2 regions of the Arminella tumorigenes genome follow, and region 2 is predicted to be linked to the other one. Evidence: predicted binding sites of a transcription regulator. Region 2 holds the regulator's gene; the other holds the start of a gene.
The links. Region 2 encodes LexA, which represses DNA repair genes until DNA is damaged. Its sites were predicted from a motif close to TGTTCNNNNTGTGTTCNG; they were not measured.
Positions count from the first base shown of each region.

Region 1: PR017_RS14980 (helicase-related protein) is a predicted target of LexA. The motif match lies at 2,526-2,543, and genes of this name have one in related genera.

Region 1 covers NZ_CP117255.1:3,056,218-3,063,922, forward strand. Annotated here, with positions in the region: gene PR017_RS14980 (helicase-related protein) at 1-2,321, opposite strand, end outside; gene PR017_RS14985 (DUF3309 family protein) at 2,784-2,939, shown strand; gene PR017_RS14990 (YMGG-like glycine zipper-containing protein) at 2,989-3,240, shown strand; gene PR017_RS14995 (hypothetical protein) at 3,423-3,572, shown strand; gene phbB (acetoacetyl-CoA reductase) at 3,603-4,328, opposite strand; gene PR017_RS15005 (acetyl-CoA C-acetyltransferase) at 4,387-5,568, opposite strand; gene phaR (polyhydroxyalkanoate synthesis repressor PhaR) at 5,804-6,376, shown strand; gene PR017_RS15015 (hypothetical protein) at 6,412-6,816, opposite strand; gene rpmF (50S ribosomal protein L32) at 6,950-7,135, opposite strand; gene PR017_RS15025 (glutathione S-transferase family protein) at 7,295-7,705, opposite strand, start outside.
Region 2 covers NZ_CP117255.1:1,241,628-1,249,332, reverse strand. Annotated here, with positions in the region: gene pdhA (pyruvate dehydrogenase (acetyl-transferring) E1 component subunit alpha) at 1-166, opposite strand, end outside; gene PR017_RS06255 (FtsB family cell division protein) at 324-635, opposite strand; gene eno (phosphopyruvate hydratase) at 771-2,045, opposite strand; gene kdsA (3-deoxy-8-phosphooctulonate synthase) at 2,192-3,037, opposite strand; gene PR017_RS06240 (VOC family protein) at 3,034-3,918, opposite strand; gene lexA (transcriptional repressor LexA) at 4,084-4,803, shown strand; gene PR017_RS06230 (ComEC/Rec2 family competence protein) at 4,784-7,243, opposite strand; gene gltA (citrate synthase) at 7,545-7,705, shown strand, end outside.

The DNA of each region.
Region 1 (7,705 bases), 1.8 Mb from region 2:
CGGGAAGGCTGGCCGGGCTTCCACTGCAGCAGCGGCCGGATGAGATCGGCAAGGCGCTCGAGAATGTCGATACGTACGGCACGCTTGCCGAGGAAGCGGAAACCGGCGAGCTTGTAGAAGGTGCGCTCATAGGTCGAATCCGTAACCACGGACGTGCGGCCGGCAGCCAGGACCGGAATGAGATCGCCGTAGCCCGGCTTGTCGATGCCGTCGTTTTTCAGCGCCCAGAGCAGGGTGATCAGTTCGGCCGGAGCCGGCTTCAGCAATGCTGGAACGAAAATATGATAGGCGCCGAAGCGGATGCCATAGCGGCGCATCGAGGCGCGTGCATCCTGGTCCAGCGACTTCACTTCCTCCGTGACATCGCGGCGGAACAGTACACCGAGATTCTCGACGATCTGGAAAGCCAGACCCTTGGCGAGGCCCTGCAGGTCTTCGGCACGAGAGAGGTCGTCGAGCGGCTTCAGCACCGTCGAAATGTGATGATTGACGAAGCGCTCGATGCGTGCGGCAACATGTTCGCGCGCATGGCCGGTCAGTTGCTCGTCGGCGAGCAGGATGACGCGGGGGCGCATGATGTGGTCGCTGCCGGTCAGCCGCGCTACGGGGTCGCCCAGCCAGCGCACCGAACCGTCGGAGCCAATCGCCAGATCGCCGTTGCCAGCTGCGTGCATGCGGGCAGCGCGCGCCTCGAATTCCAGACCCAGCGCTTTGAGCGACGCGTTCTGCACGGCCTTGGCGTCGGGACCGTCAGTCCCGCCAATGGGAGAGAACCGGAACCCGGTCAACTGCCCGACATGATGCCCTTCGACGAAGACATCTCCATTTACACTGATTTCAGCTTCCAGCATTGCATTCTCTCTCAGGCGCTTCATGAGCACAGATGTCCTGCGATCAACAAAGCGGTTCGTCAACCTTTCATGTAACGCGTCGGACAACCGATCTTCGATTTCCCGCGTCTTTTCTTGCCAGTGTGTCGGATCGGCAAGCCAACCGGGCCGATTCGAAACATAGGTCCAAGTTCTTATCTGCGCGATTCGCGCCGAAAGCGTGTCTATCTCGCCATCGGTCCGGTCGGCGCGCCGGACTTGCTCGGCCATGAAATCCTCGTTCACCGTGCCATGTTGCACGAGATCGGAAAACAGGGACGAAATCAAATCGGCATGTTGGGCCGGTGTGATACGCCGATAATCCGGCAATGCACAGGCTTCCCATAATTTTTCTACATTTGCCCGGCCGACGGCGAGGCGAGCGACCTCCGGATAACCGGTCAGTTGCTCCAAAGCCTGCTGGTCGACGGAAGGCAGCGAGCGTGTCAGCCCATGGATGCGCGGCGGCGCATCGAGGCTGAGCTTCAGTGCGGCGACGGATGAAAAGTCGAGATCCTTCGTGCGCCACTGCAGCACTTTGACGTTGTCGAACTGGTGACTCTCGATGCGGCGAACGAGATCGGCATCGAAGGGATCGACCTGGCCGGTGACACCGAAGGTCCCGTCGCGCAGATGGCGACCGGCACGGCCGGCAATCTGTCCGAGTTCGCCGGGGTTGAGATGGCGGAACTGGTATCCGTCGAATTTCCTGTCCTGGGCAAACGCGACGTGGTCCACATCGAGATTGAGGCCCATGCCGATGGCATCGGTGGCGACGAGGTATTCGACGTCGCCGTTCTGGTAAAGCTCGACCTGCGCATTGCGCGTCCGTGGGCTGAGGGCACCGAGGACCACGGCCGCTCCGCCACGCTGGCGACGGATCAGCTCGGCAATGGCGTAAACTTCCTCTGCCGAAAAAGCGACAATGGCGCTGCGCTGCGGCAAGCGGGTAATCTTCTTCTGGCCCGAATAGGCAAGATGGGAGAGCCTCGGCCGCTCGACGACGGTAATTCCCGGCAACAGATGTTCGAGGATCGGCCGCATGGTGCCCGCGCCGAGAAGCAATGTCTCGTCGCGGCCGCGCAGATGCAGGATACGATCAGTGAAGATATGGCCGCGCTCGAGATCGCCGGCGAGTTGAACCTCGTCGATGGCAACGAACGAAGCTCGAGTCTCGCGCGGCATCGCTTCGACAGTGCATACTGAGTAGCAGGCGTTGGGCGGGGCTATCTTTTCTTCACCGGTAAACAGCGCAACGTTCTTGATGCCGACTTTCTCGACGAGACGCGTGTAGACCTCGCGCGCCAGAAGTCGCAACGGCAGGCCGATCATGCCATTGCCGTGCGCGACCATACGCTCGATGGCGTAATGGGTCTTGCCGGTATTTGTCGGTCCGAGCACCGCGGTTACACCGCGACCACTCAAAATCATGGGCTGCGAAGTCAGGGTCATTGGTCCATGCGAAGATGAGGCGCAGCAGCCTTCAGGGTCAGGAACGCTTGTTGTAAGCTCCCCCACAGATGACCAGCCCAGGTGGCAAAGGCAAGGCCCGGAGGGCAAAACAATTTTGTAGACACCGGATAATACTTGTCATCTGCCACAGGCGGGAGGCAAAGTGGCGGCGGGACGACCAGCCGGAGCGTTTGGGAACGGCCCCGGAACAAAGATGCTACGAATCGCTGACCCGCCGGTTTCATGATCCGTTCACGGATTGCCGACGGAGTCGGCGTGATCGCATCTTCGCGGCGAGGGCAATATCCAACCATCACAAACTGTAGAGCGGGCTATAAAATCTGTCGCTCACCGCCACATTCGCCATTGTGCCAAATAATCGAGAAAATTGCCGGAACAACTTAATGTGAGCTGCGTTTAAGGGGGCAGCAAATAATGCTTTCGAAGTGAAGGGAACTGACCATGCTCGGCACAATACTGCTCGTCGTACTCGTATTGCTCTTGGTGGGCGCACTGCCAAACTGGGGCTACAGCAGCGGTTGGGGTTATGGTCCCTCTGGTGGTCTCGGCCTCATCGTCGTCATCATTTTGGTGCTCGTCCTGATGGGGCGGATTTAATTCGTAATTTGTGCTAGACCACCATGGTCTAATATCTAGGGAGCAAGACATGAAAAAACTGATTATTGCAGTTGCCCTCATCGGCACACTCGCATCGTGCACGCCGGAAGAACGCGGCACAGCCATTGGTGCTGGCACCGGTGCCGTTATCGGTGGTGCCGTTACCAATAGCTGGGGCGGCGCAGCCGTCGGCGCAGTTGCAGGCGGCCTCGTAGGCAACCTGATCGGCCACTCGGAACGTCGTGGCTACTGCATCTATCGCGACCGTTATGGCCAGCGCTACGAAGCACGTTGCCGCTAAGCTTCGGCATGAATTTGGAATTGGGCGCTTCGGCGCCCTTTTTCATGCCGTCAATACACTGTTGACGATGACGTGAACTTCAACCCCTTTCAATTCGATCTTGCTGTACCGATATTGTTGGAACGCGAGCAATATTGTCTGAACCGGGCTACCGGGTGCTCGCCGAAAGGATCGACTTTTCCATGGTTGAACTCGTCACACATATCGCTGCTTTGGGTGTCATCGCTGCCGCCGCCGTCACCTCTATCGTTGCCGTGCGTGCGGCGCAGCGCAAGGAGCAAAGCCGCGTGCTTGTGCCCGTTCGTTCGCGCTCGCGAAATACACGACGCTAGCTCGCCACTTCCTAGGCGAAGATAGATCCGTCAGACGAAAAGTTGGCCGCCATTCGCCGTGATCGTGGAGCCGGTGATGAAGCCGGCGTCGTCGGCAACGAGAAACACGACGCAACGGGCGACCTCCTCCGGCTCGCCCAGCCTGCCGACCGGAATTTGCGGCAGGATATAACCGTTCATTACTTTTTCCGGCACGGACAACACCATTTCCGTACCGATGTAGCCGGGGCAGATCGCATTGACGGTAATGTTCTTGGCGGCACCTTCTTGGGCCAGCGCCTTCGTAAAGCCGATGTCACCCGCCTTTGCTGCAGAATAGTTGGCCTGGCCCATCTGACCTTTCTGGCCATTGATCGACGAGATATTGACAACTCGACCGAAGTTCCTCTCCCGCATGCCAGCCCACACATGGTGCGTCATGTTGAATAGACCGTTCAGGTTGGTATTCACGACCTCATGCCACTGTTGCGGCGTCATCTTGTGGAACATCGCATCTCGGGTGATACCGGCGTTGTTGACCAGGATCTCTACCGGACCCACATCGGCCTCGACCTGGGCAATGCCTTTGCCGCAAGCCTCATAGTCCGTGACGTCCCAGCGATAGACGGCAATGCCCGTCACGCTATGAAAGGCATCGGCTCTCTCATCGTTGCCGGCATAGGTCGCCACGACCCGGTAACCGGCATTGTGCAACGCCATTGCAATGGCGGCGCCGATACCGCGGGTACCCCCGGTGATGAGTGCTACTCTGCTCATAGTCCGTTCCCCAGTACCACTGCCTACCATGTAGCCAGCTGACCCCATGGCAGATTGTTTAAAACGCCTCGATGCACATGGCTATCCCCATGCCACCGCCAATGCACAAGGTCGCCAGACCCTTTCGTGCACCGCGCCGCTTCATCTCGAACAACAAAGTGGTCAGAATGCGGGCGCCCGATGCTCCAATCGGATGACCAATCGCAATCGCCCCGCCGTTGACGTTGACGATGGCGGGATCGAAGCCCAGTTCGCGGCTGATCGCGCAGGCCTGTGCCGCGAAGGCTTCGTTAGCCTCCACGAGATCGAGATCGCCAACCGCCCATCCAGCTTTTTCCAAGGCCTTGCGAGAAGCCGGTATCGGACCCGTGCCCATGATCTGCGGATCCACGCCGGCCGTTGCCCAGGACACGATCCGGCCCAGCGGTCGGATTCCCCGACGCTCGGCTTCCGCCTCGCTCACCAGCACCGTCGCGGCAGCGCCGTCGTTGAGGCCGGAGGCGTTGCCGGCGGTAACCGTCCCATCCTTGTCGAATACCGGCCGGAGGCGCGCCATGCCCTCGAGCGTCGATCCGTGGCGGATGTACTCGTCGCTATCGACCGTCACGTCGCCCTTGCGGCCGGCGATGGTGAAGGCCACGATCTCATCGTTGAACCGTCCGGCCTGCTGGGCTGCCTCGGCTTTGTTCTGGGAAGCGACGGCAAAGGTATCCTGGTCATGGCGGGACAGTTGAAACTGCCGGGCAACGTTTTCGCCGGTGATACCCATGTGATAGCCGTAGAAAGCGTCGGTCAGGCCATCCTTGATCATCGTATCGACCATGGTCATGTCGCCCATCTTCGTGCCCGAGCGCAGGTGGGCCGCGTGTGGCGCCGTTGACATGGACTCTTGCCCGCCGGCAACGATAATTTTCGCATCCCCAAGCGCAATCTGCTGCATGCCGAGTGCCACGGCCCGCAGGCCCGAGCCGCAAAGCTGGTTGACGCTCCAGGCCGTCGCCTCCTGCGGCACGCCCGCCTGCATCGCGGCCTGGCGCGCCGGGTTCTGGCCCTGCGCTGCCTGCAGCACCTGGCCGAGGATGACCTCGTCGACTTCGGCAGCCTCGATGCCGGCGCGCTGCAGCGCACCCCGGATTGCCGTTGCTCCCAGTTCGTGGGCCGGGACCGCTGCAAAAGCACCGTTAAAGGCGCCGACTGCGGTGCGTGCGGCACTGGCGATGACGATGGATGGTTGGCTCATGAAATCCTCCTCGAGAGCTGGCTCGGCCGGCGAAAACTGTCAAAGCCGGGCTTCCGAGTCAAACACGAAGATTTCAACCCTGCATGTTTTGTTTCAACATGCTGATGGACCGAAAAACCAACCTGCGGAAAGGGATTGCCGCAGCGCACAAACTGATTGTCACCGGCCTTCCTTTCCGTCTACACTCTTTGGTGGAGGAGTATCCATACAATCAGACGGGGTTAGGAGACTGATAATGGCAAAAAACGAGGGCCAGGTCGTAATAAAGAAATACGCCAATCGCCGCCTCTACAACACGGGCACCAGCACCTACGTGACACTGGAAGACTTGGCGGAGATGGTGAAACGGGGGGAGGAGTTTACAGTTCAGGACGCCAAAAGCGGCGATGACATCACTCATGCGGTATTGACGCAGATCATCTTCGAGCAGGAATCGAAGACCAACAATACCCTGATGCCGATTTCCTTCCTGCGACAGCTGATCGGCTTTTACGGCGATCAGATGCAGATGGTCGTGCCAAGCTTTCTCGAGCATTCGATGAAGTCCTTCACCGAGCAGCAGGTCCAGATGCGCGAGCAGATGAGCAGCGCTTTTGGCGAAACGCCGCTCGCCAAGAACTTCTCGCTGCCGATCAAGATGGTCGAGGAGCAGGTGCGCCGCAACACGGACATGTTCCAGCAGGCCATGGAGATGTTTGCGCCCTTCATGAAGTCACCGCCGAAGGAAACCCGCAAGGCCGAAGCCCGCGACATCGACGAGTTGAAGGAGCAGATGAAGGCACTGCAGGCCAAGCTCGACAGCCTGTAACCGCGATCAGGCCGCAGCCACGGCTGCGGTCGCCCTCAGAGACCGATCGATACGTCGCGTCCCGCCGTGCGGATCGAGACTGCGAAACCGCCGATCACATCGATGAAGGCGGTGGTCATCAGGATGAAAAATATCTGCGTCGCCGCGTCGCGCACCAGCAGGAATTCCACCAGGAAAGCGATGAAAACCAGCATCGACAGCATGTGATTGGCGAGCGAGCCAACATTGCGGGTGGATTTCAGGATTTCGAAGAACAGCAGCGCCAGCGCGATGACGATGAAAAGATCGCCGAGCGCCATCTTCCAGGTTGCTCCCGACAGCATCGACAACATGATCACGTCGTTGCCGAGCGCCGAAATGCCGCCACCGCCCATCAGCCCGACCATGGCGAGATTGTAGAGCACGAACGGGATAACCATCAGCGGGAAAGCGGCAATCATGATCGACTAACTCCATCGTGGACGAACGGCCGCACAGCCATAGCGCAAGTCGCACCGGTTTTAAACCTGGGCGACAAATGCAAAAAGGCCGGCCAAAGGCCAGCCTCAATACCGATATTGCAACCGCAGGAAATTATGCGGATTCTTTTGGCGTCAGAACCTGGCGGCCGCGGTACATGCCGGTCTTCAGGTCAATGTGATGCGGGCGGCGCAGTTCGCCGGAGTTCTTGTCTTCGACGTATGTCGAAGTCTTGAGCGCATCAGCCGAACGGCGCATGCCGCGCTTGGACGGGCTTGTTTTTCTCTTCGGTACAGCCATTTTCTCATACTCCACTGTGCGGGATAGACATGACAACGGCCAGCCAGGCGGCCGAAACGACATGCAATCGATTTCGGAATTTTGGCGCGCTTATACATCGGGGTTTGGCCTTTGACCAGTCCCTAGCCGCATTTTTTGCGGCAACGGCTGATTCGGGCATCAAGCCTCGTCTTCAGCGACGATCCAGGTTTCTTCCAGCGCCGCCGTCTGCCACTTCTGCCAGGCCGGATGGGCTTTCATGACCGCCATATAGCTCAAAGTATCCTCAGCGACAACCAGGTCATAGGCTTCGAAGCGATTGACGACAGGCGCGAACATCGCATCGGCGGCCGAAAAGGCGCCGAACAGGAAAGGCCCGCCTGATTGCGCCCGCATCTCGCGCCAGATCGTTTCGATCCGCGCCACGTCGATTGCCACGTCATGGGGCTGGTCGAGCAACCGGCGCTTCGGGCGACGGAAGTTCATCGGGCAGGCGTTGCGCAGGCCCCGAAAGCCGGAGATCATCTCCATGGAGATCGACCGCGCCTGCGCCCTGAGAGCTGGGTCTGTCGGCCAGAGACCCGCTTGCGG
Region 2 (7,705 bases):
CGTACAACTGTCCGGCCTTTTCCTCGAAACGCCGGATGAGCAGCATTTCGCGGTAGGCTTTCAGCTCTTCGTCGCGATCGAAATCGGCGATAGGACCGCCGTTGGTTTCAATACGTGCTGACTTGGACGTTTTCCGGTTGGAAACGGACGCGATTTTCGGCGCCATTCAACCCTCCCCTGTGTGATAAGCATCGATCAATGGTGACGCGTAACATAGGGAAGATTAACAGATGCAGCAATGCCATAAACGCATGGCTAGTATTCGATATAAGTCACTGAAAAACAAATAAAATTTTTGATTAACTGAAATTCAGTTAATCACCTCATTTATTGAAGATCACGATTTCGTCGGCCTTGGAATAATCAAGCTGGTAGCGGGCCTTTTCATCCAGCATGTCCTTGTCGAGCGATCCGTCGCTGAGCAGGGCAACCTCCTTTTCAAGGTGCTGTCGCTTGGCGACGAGATCGGCCAGATCCTTGGAGCGAGCCAGTCGCTGCTGCTCGAAGACTTCGGTCGCCCGCAGGCCGTAGTCGCCATGGACGCAGTGGTAGCCGAAATAAGATACGAAAGCGACGGTGATGGCTGGAAGCACCAGGTGACCGAGTCGCTTCTTCTTATGATATTTTGTCCACATGCCGTTTGCCCATACGCTCTACCCGTGTGAACCAGACTAGTTGGTAGAGATTAACCGTCCGTTGACCTTGTTGCAGGATCCATTAAAAAACCGCGCCCGAAGGCGCGGTTGCTAGAAAAGCGGATGCGTCTGGTATCAGCCGCGCAGGATGGACGTGCCGGCGTAGCGGGCCTGGGGACCGAGCATTTCCTCGATGCGGATCAGCTGGTTGTACTTGGCAAGACGGTCTGAGCGCGACAGCGAGCCGGTTTTGATCTGGCCGCAGTTGGTGGCAACCGCGAGATCGGCAATCGTCGAATCTTCGGTTTCGCCGGAGCGGTGCGACATGACGGCGGTGTAGCCGGCCTTGTGGGCCGTTTCGACGGCGTCGAGCGTTTCGGTCAGCGTGCCGATCTGGTTGACCTTGACGAGGATGGAGTTGGCAACGCCCATCTTGATGCCGTCGCGAAGGCGCGAGGAGTTGGTGACGAACAGGTCGTCGCCGACCAGCTGGGTGGTCTTGCCGGCAAGCTCGGTCAGCGTCTTCCAGCCTTCCCAATCGTCTTCGGACATGCCGTCCTCGATCGACAGGATCGGATACTTGGCAGCGAGCTCGGCAAGGTATTCGGCCATGGCGCCTGATTCCAGCGTGCGGCCTTCGCCTTCGAGAACGTACTTGCCGTCCTTGAAGAACTCTGTCGCGGCGCAATCGAGGCCGAGGTAGATGTCTTCGCCTGGGCGATAGCCGGCCTTCTCGATCGACTTCATGATGAAGTCCAGGGCTTCCGGCGCACTCTTCAAGCCCGGTGCAAAACCGCCTTCGTCGCCGACATTGGTGTTATGACCCTGGGCAGACAATTCTTTCTTCAGCACGTGGAAAACTTCAGAGCCCATGCGGACGGCATCGGAGAATGTTTCGGCGCCGACTGGAAGAATCATGAATTCCTGGAAGTCGATCGGGTTGTCGGCATGGGCACCGCCATTGATGATGTTCATCATCGGAACCGGCAGAAGGCTGGCATAGGCGCCGCCGACATAGCGATACAGCGGCAGGTCAGCGCTCTGGGCGGCTGCCTTGGCGACTGCGAGCGATACGCCGAGGATAGCGTTGGCACCGAGGCGCGACTTGTTGGCCGTCCCGTCCAGCTCGATCATCAGGTTGTCGATCTGGATCTGGTTTTCGGCATCGAGACCGCCGATGGCTTCGAAGATTTCGGTATCGACGGCTTCAACTGCCTTTTCGACGCCCTTGCCATGGTAACGCGAGCCACCATCGCGCAATTCGACTGCCTCATGGGCACCTGTCGAGGCGCCCGACGGGACTGCGGCACGACCCATGCTGCCGTCTTCAAGATATACGTCGACTTCGACAGTCGGGTTGCCGCGGCTGTCGAGAATCTCGCGGGCGATAATGTCGGTGATTGCGGTCATGGCTGGTTCCTGCTCGCTGGTTATAATCGATTGAAATCTCTAAATCGAAGGCGTGACAATTACAATGCCATCACGCGCTTCGAATGAGGGAACGTCACAGCCGACTAAACCAAGATCATGTCAGCCTGTTAACGCTCCCGCAGATGCTAGGCCTTGGCGATGGCATCGAATGCCAGCAGCTTTTCGAGCAGCTGCGGCATGTCTTTCAGATGCACCATGTTCGGGCCATCGGACGGCGCATGGTCGGGATCCTCGTGGGTTTCGATAAACACGCCGGCGACGCCGACGGCAACGGCCGCGCGGGCAAGGGTTTCCACGAATTCGCGCTGGCCGCCGGACGATCCGCCCTGGCCGCCGGGCTGCTGAACGGAGTGGGTAGCATCGAAGATCACGGGAGCGCCCATCGCCGCCATGATCGGCAGCGAGCGCATGTCGGAGACCAGCGTGTTGTAACCGAAGGAGGCACCGCGTTCGCAGAGCAGGATGTTCGGGTTACCGCTGTCGTTGAGCTTGGCCAGCACGTTCTTCATGTCCCAGGGGGCGAGGAATTGACCCTTCTTGACGTTGATGATGCGGCCGGTCTTGGCGGCAGCAACCAGAAGATCGGTCTGGCGCGACAGGAAGGCAGGGATCTGCAGCACATCCACGGTCTTGGCGACAAGGGCGCACTGCTCTTCCGTGTGGATGTCGGTGAGCACCGGGAAACCGTATTCCTTCTTCAGGTCGCCAAATATCTCCAGAGCCGCTTCCAGCCCCAGGCCGCGCTGGGCTGAGAGCGACGTGCGGTTTGCCTTGTCGAAGGATGACTTGTAGACGAGCCCGATGCCAAGCGAGGCGCAGAGCTCCTTGAGCTTGCCGGCTATCGTGAAGGCATGATCGCGGCTCTCCATCTGGCAGGGGCCGGCAATCAGCGAGAGGCGTTTGCTGTTGGAGAAAGTGACCCTGCCGGGGCCTTCGCCGGCGACCACGTCCGAATTTGTCGAATGGCTCATGCTGTCTCCTCGAAGGCGAACAATGCCCCCTGCCCGGGAGCGGCCTTCACCAGAATAGTGTTGCTCTTGCGCGTGTAGGTCACGCCGTTACCAGCCAAATGCGCTTCTGTCACGGAAAGATCGCGAACGGCAAAGACGATCGCCCGACCCCGCAGGCCCGCATCCTCACCAGATGGCGCCGCCTCATAGAAGGCCTCCATCCCCTCGCCGCTCAAGATGTCGATTTCGACATTGGCCGCCGATGCTGTGATGCCAAAGGAATGCGGAACGATTGCGGCACCATTGCCAACTTGGCTGATGAGCCCGGAAAACGCCTTGGGACTGGCGCAGGACAGCACGAGACGCGAGATGCCGAGCACGCCGTTCGGATGCCTCTCCAGCGCGCTGCGATCCGTCGGCATCGCATTGATGCGCTCGCAGGTGAAAACGAAGAAATCCGGGGCACGCGAATCTGCAGCGAAGGCAAGTCGAAAGCCGGCGATCGATTCGGACCCGTCCGGCATGCGCATCGGTCTTTCGAACTCGAGAATCTTCCCGGCCGAGACCCCGCTGTCTCGAAAGCGCTGCTGGTCGCTTTCAGCATTGCCGGTTGCAAAGGCAACGGAGGAAAATCCATCGTCACCGACGCGAAACCGGAAGGCCTGGTCGCGCGCAACGAAGACATTGCCGGCCAGCGCAGATGCCTCGCACTCCGAGAGACTGGCAATGCCGAGCGGCTCTAGATAGGTCTTGTCGGCGAAGAAAACGCAAGCATTTTCAGTACCAAAGGGATGCCGTGCATCGGCGGCGACAGTAAAGCCGAGCTTGCTCAGCCGCTGGCGCGCAGAGGCTATATCGCAGGTCGGCAGAACCAGATGGTCGATCGGGTAGGCTGCTGTCATGGTTTGACTCCGTCCTGCAACACCGTCAGCGACGGCAACGCGACATGATCTTCCAAAAAAGCGATTATTCCAACGGCGTTCACAAAGATTTAGTCACTTGCGGAACACATATGGAACATATAGTGTCCGTTCTGGCTTTGTTTCGCACTTGGAGCACGAAAAACGATGTTGACGCGCAAGCAACAGGAACTGCTTCTCTTCATTCACGAACGAATGAAAGAGTCCGGCGTCCCGCCTTCTTTCGATGAAATGAAGGATGCGCTGGACCTTGCGTCCAAATCAGGCATCCATCGGCTGATCACGGCGCTGGAGGAACGCGGCTTCATCCGCCGCCTGCCGAACCGGGCACGCGCTATCGAGGTCATCAAGCTTCCAGAGGCCTATAACCCCAATGCACAGCCACGGCGCGGCTTTTCGCCCAGCGTCATCGAAGGCAGCCTCGGCAAGACGCCGGCTATTGCCGCAGCGCCGACAAAGCCCGCAGTCGAGGACCGCAGCGGCTCAGTCTCGCTGCCGGTCATGGGCCGCATCGCCGCCGGTGTTCCCATCGCCGCAATCCAGAACAATACCCACGACATCATGGTTCCCGCCGACATGGTCGGCGCCGGCGAGCATTACGCGCTCGAAGTGCGAGGCGACTCGATGATCGAGGCCGGCATCTTCGACGGCGATACCGTCATCATCCGCAATGCCAGTACGGCGAGCCCCGGCGACATCATCGTCGCCCTCGTCGATGACGAGGAGGCAACGCTCAAGCGCTTTCGACGCAAGGGTGCCTCCATTGCGCTCGAGGCAGCCAACCCGGCGTACGAGACCCGCATCTTCGGCCCGGACAGGGTTAAGATCCAGGGGCGGCTTGTCGGGCTCATCCGCCGGTATCACTGACCGGTGACGTGGCGTCGGTACCGATGAAAGCCGGCTTTCGCCAGTCGTAGGCTCGATGCCTTTCCCACGGACGATCAAGGGCGCTGAACGCAGTGATGACCTCGGGCTGAGGAGCGCTCAGGTCGACCTCGATGGAGCCTGTTTTGCGCAGCGATGCACCCGTATAGAGGGCCGCACCGGACCGACATCGATCGAGGCGAATCCTTACCGGCGTGATGACGATATCGGCGGTATCGCAGGCCGGACCCAGATAGGCGGCATCGGATATAGTCACGAGCATTGCGCCCGTTTCGAGCATGGCAACGCACCAATCGCGACCATGGCAGGCAAAGCCGCCGTCGACGGCACTGTCCAGCGCCGTCTCCATTGCCAGTCGCAGCGTTGCCTGGTGCTCCGCATCCATACGGTTCAAGGGCTGGCCACGAACGGAGTGGGGCGGGGTCGAATTGTCCGGCGGCAGCATTTGCGGCGGCGTATCTTCGGACACCGGCAGGGCTCGCTGCCATTGCTGATAGATGAAATCCGGGGGGCGTTCGCGGTTGCGCTCGAGACGACCTTTCCGGAACAGGGCTACGAGTTCGCCATCCTCTGAAATCAGCAATTCCGATCTCTGGGGAGAAGGCTGCAAGGCGGCAAAAGTCACAGAGGCTGCGATCAGCAGCGCGCCGGCATGGCGCATGGGCGTTCGCAGCACCGTCATCAGCAGGAATCCGGCAATGATGGTCTGGAAAAGCCCGGCAGGCAGGCGCGCGAACGGGACATTGCCGCCCCATGCCGCCACCGTCTTCGCGATGACCATCACGATATCGAGTCCCCAGCCGGTGATAAGCCAGAATACGCCGTCCAGGCCGAAGGGCATCATCAGCATGGCGAGCATGCCGACCGGCATGACAATGAATGACACCACCGGCATGGCGGCAAGATTGGCAACGAGGCCATAGGTCGCCAGTCTGTGAAAATGCTCGATCGAAAAGATCGCCGTCGACGCGCCGCCGATAAACGACGTCATGGCGATGCCTGTGAAAAAGCGGCTGACCGCCCGCACCGGCATCGGTGCCCGGAAAGCTGCAAACCGCCGCTCCCGGGGCGGACGCCGCTTCCACAGCGAATAGCCTGAAACAAGTGCGATGGTGGCCGCATAGGACATCTGGAAACTCGGGCCGAGGATCTGCGACGGCGAGAGCACCAGGATGGCGATGGCCGACAGGGCCACATTTCGCAGGCTGAAGGATGGTCTGTCGAACAGCACCGCGACCAGCATGATTGCCATCATTATGAAGGCCCGCTCGGCCGATACACCGAAGCCGGAAATGAAATAATAGGCGGTGACCGTGATCAGCGCACCGACAGCTGCAATTTTCTTGGTCGGAAAAGCCTGCGCCAGCCCGGGAAACAGGCTCAGCGCATGCCGGAGGCCGACATAGAAGATGCCGGCGGACAAGGCCATGTTCAGTCCCGAGATGGCGATGATATGGGCGAGACCGGAAACCCTTAGGGCATCCGTGGTTTCCGGCGAAATTGCCCGACGTTCGTCGTTGACCAGCGAAGCTGCGAAGGCGCCGGTGTCGCCTGGCAGGATCGAGCGGATGCGGTCGCCGATACTGCCTCGCAGCCCGGTCAGCCAGCGGTCGATCTTTTGGAGCGTGGTTCGCTCGCTGGTGTCGTCGGCGCTGGCCATTATCAGTTGCGGCGTGCCGTAGAAAAAACCGTTGGCGCCGGTGCCTTCGAAATAGGCAGTGAAGGCAAAATCGTGGAGGCCGGGCAGCGCAGGACCAGCTGGCGGGCTCAACCGCGCCCTGCCTTCCACGACATCTCCGAGTTCGAACGGCACATCCTGGCCGCGCACGAGCACCGATATCTGCTCCGGTGGCCGGCGAACGACTGGAGCGTCTGTCGCCAGCAGATCGAGCACGTAGCGCCACCGCCCCTTGGCGTCCACTTCACGGCGCTGAACTTGGCCGGTAATGGTGGTGGTCACCGGGGTGTCCAGCATGATCGTCGAGGCCCGCCACGTCTCGCATTCGGCGAGAAGCATGCCGAGCAGGCCCAGCGCCACAGCGAAAGACAGGTGCCGGAGCGCCGGGCTTAAATTGTGTTTCAGGACGCAGACGGCGGCAAGCACGAGGAAGCTCGCCGCAATGCCCGTCACTGGCGGATTGCCCGGAAGCTCGAACCAGACTATGGCGCCGCAGCCGATGTAGATGGGGGCAAACAGCGTTGCGCGACCGTGGGCTGCTTCTTCTGCAAGCATGCCGGCGGTGACGATTCGCCACCTCTCGAACGCAAGGGCAGCGCGCTTTGGCAACGGCACGGCGTGTTGAGTGCGGGCAGGCATTCGCGCAAGCTTGGCAACGGCGTTGACCGTGGCGCGCGAACGCTCGGCGAGGCCAAGAAATGCCTGGCGGTGACCTTGCCTCTCTCGCGCGTCCAACTCTGCCATTCGCCCGTCAGCCCCGCCCGCAATCGTCAAGCTCCCGGTATTTTTGCAACCTTTGATCGAATAGTTCAACTAAAATCGATTGAAATGGCTGTCGTGGGAAGGTCGCTTCTGGAATGCCGCAGATCGTGCTTCAAAGGCATGGCAGTCACGGCGGAGGCGCTGCCCAAAAGTTGATACCGCGATGCACAAATACCGGTCAGGGTAACTTGGCATTAGCCTCTTGATCATATAGCTAATCTTTAGACGCTTAACCCTTTGGTGCTTTTTTAAGGCACCAACCCGCCAAATCTTGGAGGCTCTCATGACGGAACAAAGCGCGAAACTGACCTGGGGTGATAAGACTGTCGATCTGCCGGTGAAGGTCGGTACCATCGGCCCGAGCGTCCTCGACATTGGCGCACTCTACAAAAATACCGCTTCCTTCACCTACGACCCGGGCTTCACCTCTACCGCATCGTGCGA